3 regions of the Streptomyces sp. NPDC089919 genome follow, and region 1 is predicted to be linked to each of the others. Evidence: riboswitches for the same ligand, from Rfam matches in the RefSeq annotation. Region 1 holds a riboswitch; each other region holds the start of a gene.
The links. Region 1 has a riboswitch for thiamine pyrophosphate ahead of AB0O40_RS15935 (thiamine ABC transporter substrate-binding protein). Riboswitches for the same ligand answer to the same signal wherever they lie in the genome.
Positions count from the first base shown of each region.

Region 1 (2,259 bases):
TTCGCGCCCGTCAGGAGGCCGGCGAACTCGGTCTGCCGGAAGCAGGTGCCGGTGGCCACCCCGGTCGGCGCGGTGGCCGGCTGGGGCTCGGAGTACAGCACCTCGACCGGCGGGCTGGAGGCGTAGGAGACCACCAGCGGGCGGTCGGCCTTGGCCTTCTTGCCGCCGGCGGAGCCGGAGAAGCGCTCGTTGTAGGCCTGCTCCCAGCCGTCGACCACCTCGACGCCGTTGGCCTTGAGCTTGCTCCAGTAGTCCTGCCAGCCCTGCTCGCCGTACTTGCCGACGGAGGCCAGCAGGAAGCCGAGGCCGGGCGAGGAGGTCGCGGCGTTCTCGGTGACCAGGAGGTTCTTGTACGCCGGCTTGACCAGGTCGTCGAGGGTGACCGGGGGCGCCAGCTTCTTGTCGGCGAAGTACTTCTTGTCGTAGTTGACGCAGATGTCGCCGGAGTCGACCGGGGTGACCCGGTGCTGCGCCTTGTCGAGCTGGTACTCGTCCGGGATCCCGGCCAGGCCCTTGGCCTCGTACGGGGTGAAGACGCCGTTGTCGAGGGCGCGCGAGAGCAGGGTGTTGTCCACGCCGAAGAAGACGTCCCCGCGCGGGGAGCCCTTGGTGAGGATCTCCTGGTTGAGCGCCGCGCCCGCGTCCCCGCTCTTGAGGATCTTGACGGTGTAGCCGCTCTGCTTCTCGAACTCCTTCAGGACCGCCGGGGTGGCGTTGAAGGAGTCGTGGCTGACGAGGGTGACGGTCGTGGACTTCGGCGACTCGCCCGCCCCGGCCTTGTCCTTGCCGTCGCCGCCGCAGGCGGTGAGCGTCGACACGCCCAGGGCGGCGACCAGCGCCGCGCCCGCCATCTTCTTGGTGGTGCTCACGAAAATTCCTCCTGGAGTGACCAGGAGAAGACGCGGCCCGGCCCCGGCGCTCATCAGGAGCGGACGCCGGGGCAGGGCGCAACAGCTTGAGGTGATGACCGAACTTCCTACCCGGAATGACCCGGGCGAGGTTCAGAGGGTCTGCGGCTTGACGGTGCCCGCACTCTCAGCGCTGTGGCGCTCCCCTGTCGGAATATGCAGATGTACGGGAGCCAGGTTACCGCTCGCTGGCCGCGAGCTGACCGCACGCTCCGTCGATCTCCTGGCCCCGGGTGTCGCGGACGGTGACCGGCACGCCGTGGTTGGCGATCGCCTGGACGAAGGCCCGCTCGTCCTCGGGCCGGGAGGCGGTCCACTTGGAGCCGGGGGTGGGGTTCAGCGGGATCAGGTTGACGTGCACCCGCTTGCCCTTGAGCAGCCGGCCGAGCAGGTCGCCCCGCCAGGCCTGGTCGTTGATGTCGCGGATCAGCGCGTACTCGATGGAGATGCGGCGGCCGGACTTCTCCGCGTACTCCCAGGCCGCGTCCAGGACCTCGCGGACCTTCCAGCGGGTGTTCACGGGCACGAGGGTGTCGCGCAGCTCGTCGTCGGGGGCGTGCAGCGAGACCGCGAGGCGGCACTTGAAGCCCTCGTCGGCGAACCGCAGCATCGCCGGGACCAGGCCGACGGTGGAGACGGTGATGCCCCGCTGGGACAGGCCCAGGCCGTCGGGCTCGGGGTCGGTGAGCCGGCGGATGGCGCCGACCACGCGCTTGTAGTTGGCCAGCGGCTCGCCCATGCCCATGAAGACGATGTTGGAGAGCCGGGCCGGGCCGCCGGGCACCTCGCCGTCCCGCAGTGCCCGCATGCCGTCGACGATCTGGTGCACGATCTCGGCGGTGGACAGGTTGCGGTCCAGGCCCGCCTGGCCGGTGGCGCAGAACGGGCAGTTCATGCCGCAGCCGGCCTGGGAGGAGATGCACATCGTCACCCGGTCGGGGTAGCGCATCAGCACGGACTCGACGAGGGTGCCGTCGTGCAGCTTCCACAGGGTCTTGCGGGTGGTGTCGTCGTCGCAGCTGATGTGCCGGATGACGGACATGAGGTCCGGCAGCAGCTCCTGCTGGAGCTTCTCCCGGGAGCCGGCCGGGATGTCGGTCCACTCGGCCGGGTCGTGCGCGTAGCGCGCGAAGTAGTGGGTGGAGAGCTGCTTGGCGCGGAACGGCTTCTCGCCGATCGCGGCCACCGCCTCGCGCCGCTCGGCCGGCGTGAGGTCGGCCAGGTGCCGGGGCGGCTTCTTCGCTCCCTTGGGCGCGACGAAGGTCAGTTCTCCCGGGACGGGGCGGGCCATGGCAGGTACTCCTCGTAAGACGAAAGGCGCGCCGCAAGAAGCAGCGCGCCTTTCCAGGGT
Region 1 covers NZ_JBFBGK010000032.1:49,563-51,821, forward strand. Annotated here, with positions in the region: gene AB0O40_RS15935 (thiamine ABC transporter substrate-binding protein) at 1-869, opposite strand, end outside; TPP riboswitch at 956-1,066, opposite strand; gene rlmN (23S rRNA (adenine(2503)-C(2))-methyltransferase RlmN) at 1,087-2,199, opposite strand.

Region 2 (2,259 bases), on a different contig from region 1:
CTTGATCTTGTGCATCGGGACGTGGCCCGGGCCCTCGATCATCGTCTGGACGTTGTGCCGCTTGGCGATGGTGTTCAGCTCGCCCAGCGTGCGCAGCTCGGCGAACTGCGCCTCGTCGTTGGCGTCCGCGATGGAGCCGGGGCGCAGGCCGTCGCCCAGCGAGTACGTGACGTCGTACGTCGCGAGGATCTCGCAGAGCTCCTCGAAGTTCGTGTAGAGGAAGTTCTCCTTGTGGTGCGCCAGGCACCACGCGGCCATGATCGAGCCGCCGCGGGAGACGATGCCGGTCTTGCGGCGGGCGGTCAGCGGGACGTACGGCAGCAGCACGCCGGCGTGCACCGTCATGTAGTCCACGCCCTGCTCGGCCTGCTCGATGACCGTGTCCTTGTAGATCTCCCAGGTCAGGTCCTCGGCGCGGCCGTCGACCTTCTCCAGGGCCTGGTACAGGGGCACGGTGCCGATCGGGACCGGGGAGTTGCGCAGCACCCACTCGCGGGTGGTGTGGATGTTGCGGCCGGTGGAGAGGTCCATGACCGTGTCGGCGCCCCACTTGGTCGCCCAGGTCATCTTGTCGACCTCCTCCTCGATGGAGGAGGTGACCGCGGAGTTGCCGATGTTGGCGTTGACCTTCACCAGGAAGCGCTTGCCGATGATCATCGGCTCGATCTCCGGGTGGTTGACGTTCGCCGGGAGCACCGCGCGACCTGCGGCGATCTCCTCGCGGACGACCTCGGGGGAGACGTTCTCGCGGATCGCGACGTACTCCATCTCCGGGGTGATCTCGCCCCGGCGGGCGTACGCGAGCTGCGTGACGGCCTGGCCGCCCCGGCCGCGGCGGGGCTGCCGCGGGCGGCCCGGGAAGACCGCGTCGAGGTTCTTCAGGCCACCGCGCGGCGAGGTGTGCTTGATGCCGTCGTCCTCGGGGCGCACGGGACGGCCCGCGTACTCCTCGGTGTCGCCGCGACCGATGATCCAGTTCTCGCGGAGCGGGGCCAGGCCCCGGCGGACGTCGGTGTCGACGGCGGGGTCGGTGTACGGACCGGACGTGTCGTAGAGCGTGACGTCCTTGCCGTTGGTGAGGTGGACCTGTCGGACGGGCACCCGGAGGTCGGGGCGGGAGCCCACGACGTACCCCTTGTGCCAGCCCGGCGTGCGCTCGTCCTGGCTGGTGGCAGGCGTGCGTGCATCCTGAATGGTCATGAGACCTATCTCCCTACGCCGGCATTACCCGGTAACAGGTTCGGCGGTCGACGCAGCCTCCTCCCGTACCCGCTCGTCGTCCTCGACGCGCGTACGGTGATCAGCGCCCTCTCAGCCCGGTGCTCCGAGCTCCCGCGTTGTGCAAAGGTGCCCCCACGCTAGCGTCATCTGTGTGGCGCTGAACAGTGGGCCCCCTCATCTCTTGCGATGATCGGCCGGTGACCACCTCTCCGCAGCGCCCCAGGAACCCCGGCGACCACCCGGACCACTCCGACCGTGCGGGCCACGACGGGCACTCCGACCACAGTGGCCACGGGCACGGGGGACACGACGGTCACGGGCGCTCCGGACACGGCGGCCATGGAGGTCACGGCGGGCACGGGCACGGAGGCCACGGCGGGCACGGGCACGCGCACAGCCACGGACCGGCCGCGCCCGGCTCCCGGCACCTGCGCAAGGTCATCGCCGCCGTCCTGATCCCCTTCGCCGCGGCCGTGGTCATCGGCATGGCGGTGCTCTGGCCCGGCGGCACCCCCGACCACTCCCGGACCGGCGTCGGCTTCGACCGGCAGACCCAGCAGGGCCAAGTGGTCCGGCTGGAGCGGGTGGACTGCAAGGACGTCAACGCCGCACAGGTCCCGCCGACCGGGGACACCTCCACCCCCGAGGGCCGCGAGGCGGTGCAGTCGCAGAACGGGCAGTGCAAGAAGGCCACCGTCGAGGTGCGCAGCGGCCCCGACCGGGGCCGGACCTTCGTCGAGATCGTCCAGCCGGGCGCGCCCCGGCAGTTGAGCGACGGTCAGGAGGTCGTGGTGGCGTACGCGCCCGACGCTCCGCGGGATCTCCAGTACTCGGTGATCGACGTGAACCGGAAGCTGCCGCTGGCGCTGCTGGCCGGCATCTTCGCGGTGGCGGTGGTGCTGGTCGGCCGGCTGCGCGGGGTCACCGCGCTGATCGCGCTGGTGGTGAGCTTCGCGGTGCTGACGCTGTTCATCCTGCCGGCCATCCTCCAGGGGTCGAACCCGCTGCTGGTGGCGGTGGTCGGGGCCAGCGCGATCA
Region 2 covers NZ_JBFBGK010000005.1:56,301-58,559, forward strand. Annotated here, with positions in the region: gene thiC (phosphomethylpyrimidine synthase ThiC) at 1-1,200, opposite strand, end outside; TPP riboswitch at 1,194-1,346, opposite strand; gene AB0O40_RS03830 (YibE/F family protein) at 1,386-2,259, shown strand, end outside.
Region 2: linked by a shared signal. The riboswitch ahead of thiC (phosphomethylpyrimidine synthase ThiC) and the one ahead of AB0O40_RS15935 (thiamine ABC transporter substrate-binding protein) in region 1 are both predicted to bind thiamine pyrophosphate.

Region 3 (2,259 bases), on a different contig from region 1:
CGGGCCCCGATGCCGACGACCACGGCCCCGGCGGGCAGCCGGGTGCCGTCGGCGAGCAGCACCGCGCCCTCCTCGACCCGCTCGACCCGGGCGCCGGTGATCAGCCGGGCGCCGCTCTCCTCGTACCAGCGGGCCATCGGGGCGGCCACCTCGGCGGGCAGGGCGCCGGCCAGCGGGCGGTCGGCGGCCTCGACGACGGTCACGGCGCAGCCGGCGGCGCGGGCCGCGGTGGCGAACTCGGCGCCGATCCAGCCGGCGCCGACCACCACGATCTCCCGCCCCTCGGCGAGCACCGGCGCCAGGCGCGCGGCGTCGTCGAGGGTGCGCAGCAGGTGGACGCCCGGGACGCCGGCGCTGCCGGGCAGGGCGACCGGCTCGGCGCCGGTGGCCAGGACCAGGACGTCGTACGGGACCGGGCCGGCTTCGGTGTCCAGCTCGTGCTCGGCCGGGCGCAGGCCGGTCACCTCGACGCCGAGCCGCAGCTCGACGGCCAGGGCCTCGAAGTCGATGTCGAAGGCGGAGTCCTCGGCCTTGCCGAGCAGCACGGCCTTGGAGAGCGGTGGCCGGTCGTACGGCTGGTGCGGTTCGGCGCCCAGCAGGGTCACCGGTCCCGTCCAGCCCTGTTCGCGCAGGGCCACGGCCGTCTGCACCCCGGCCATGCCCGCCCCGACGATGACGGCGCCCCGGCCCGTCCCCCGCGTCCCGCTCAGCTGCTCGCTCACGGTCCCACCCTATACATCTGACGAACCGTCAGGAAATGGGGGTCCGGCGGCCCGGCCGCCCGCGCCCCGGCCGGGCGGCCTTACCCGCACTCGAGCCGGGGGATAGTCTGGCGGGCGTACCTATCGCGGGAGCCCGGACGTACCGGGCTGAGAGGGAGGCTGCGCGGCCTCCGACCGTACGAACCTGATCCGGGTCATGCCGGCGAAGGGAGGGGCTGGACACCCATGCACTCATCCACATCCACCGGACGTCCGCCCGGCGAGCGGGGATCGGACGTCCTCGTCATCGGCGGCGGGATCATCGGCCTGGTCACCGCCTGGCGGGCGGCCCAGCGAGGGCTGCGCACCGCGCTGGCCGACCCGGCGCCGGGCGGCGGGGCCGCCCAGGTCGCGGCCGGCATGCTCGCCGCGGTCACCGAGCTCCACTACGGCGAGGAGACCCTGCTGGGCCTCAACCTCGCCTCCGCCCGCCGCTATCCGCAGTTCGCCGCCGAGCTGGCCGAGGCCAGCGGGGGGCTGGACATCGGCTTCCGCGCCTGCGGGACCCTCGCCGTCGCCCTGGACGCCGACGACCGCACCCACCTGCGCGAACTGCACGCACTCCAGCGGCGCTGCGGGCTGGAGTCGGAGTGGCTGAGCGGGCGCGAGTGCCGGCGGCTGGAGCCGATGCTGGCGCCGGGCGTCCGGGGCGGGCTGCGGGCCGACGGCGACCACCAGGTCGACCCCCGGCGGCTGGCCGCCGCGCTGCTCGCCGCCTGCGCACGGGCCGGGGTGGTCTTCCACCGGGCCGCCGTGGAGCGGCTGACCGTCACCGGCGGCCGGGCCGCCGGGGCGGTCCTGGACTCCGGCACCCGGCTGGCCGCCGACCAGGTCGTCCTCGCCACCGGCAGCCTCAGCGGCCGGCTGGACGGGCTGCCGCCGGAGGTGGCCCCGCCGATCCGTCCGGTCAAGGGCCAGGTGCTGCGGCTGCGGGTACCGGGGGCCTACGCGCCCTTCCTGACCCGGACGGTCCGCGCGGTGGTCCGCGGCAGCCAGGTCTACCTGGTGCCCCGGGAGAACGGCGAGCTGGTCATCGGCGCCACCAGCGAGGAACTGGGCTGGGACACCACGGTCACCGCCGGCGGGGTGTACGAACTCCTGCGCGACGCCCACGAGCTGGTGCCGGGCATCACCGAACTCCCGCTCACCGAGACCCGGGCGGGCCTGCGCCCGGGCTCCCCCGACAACGCCCCGCTGCTCGGCCCGACCGAGCTGCCCGGGCTGCACCTGGCCACCGGGCACTACCGCAACGGCGTCCTGCTGACCCCGGTCACCGGCGACGCCCTGGCGGAGGTCCTGACCACCGGCGAACTGCCCGCGGAGGCGCGGCCGTTCACCCCCCGGCGGTTCTCGGCCGGCGCTCCGTCCGCCGGGCCGGCCGGCCGCACCGCACGTGAGGAGTCCCTGGTATGACCGTGTCCGTCAACGGAGAGCCGCGCGAGGTCGCGGCCGGGACCACGCTGGAGGCCCTGGTCGCCACCTTGACCGAGGCCCGGTC
Region 3 covers NZ_JBFBGK010000177.1:6,098-8,356, forward strand. Annotated here, with positions in the region: gene AB0O40_RS36680 (FAD-dependent oxidoreductase) at 1-659, opposite strand, end outside; TPP riboswitch at 838-950, shown strand; gene thiO (glycine oxidase ThiO) at 948-2,174, shown strand; gene thiS (sulfur carrier protein ThiS) at 2,171-2,259, shown strand, end outside.
Region 3: linked by a shared signal. The riboswitch ahead of thiO (glycine oxidase ThiO) and the one ahead of AB0O40_RS15935 (thiamine ABC transporter substrate-binding protein) in region 1 are both predicted to bind thiamine pyrophosphate.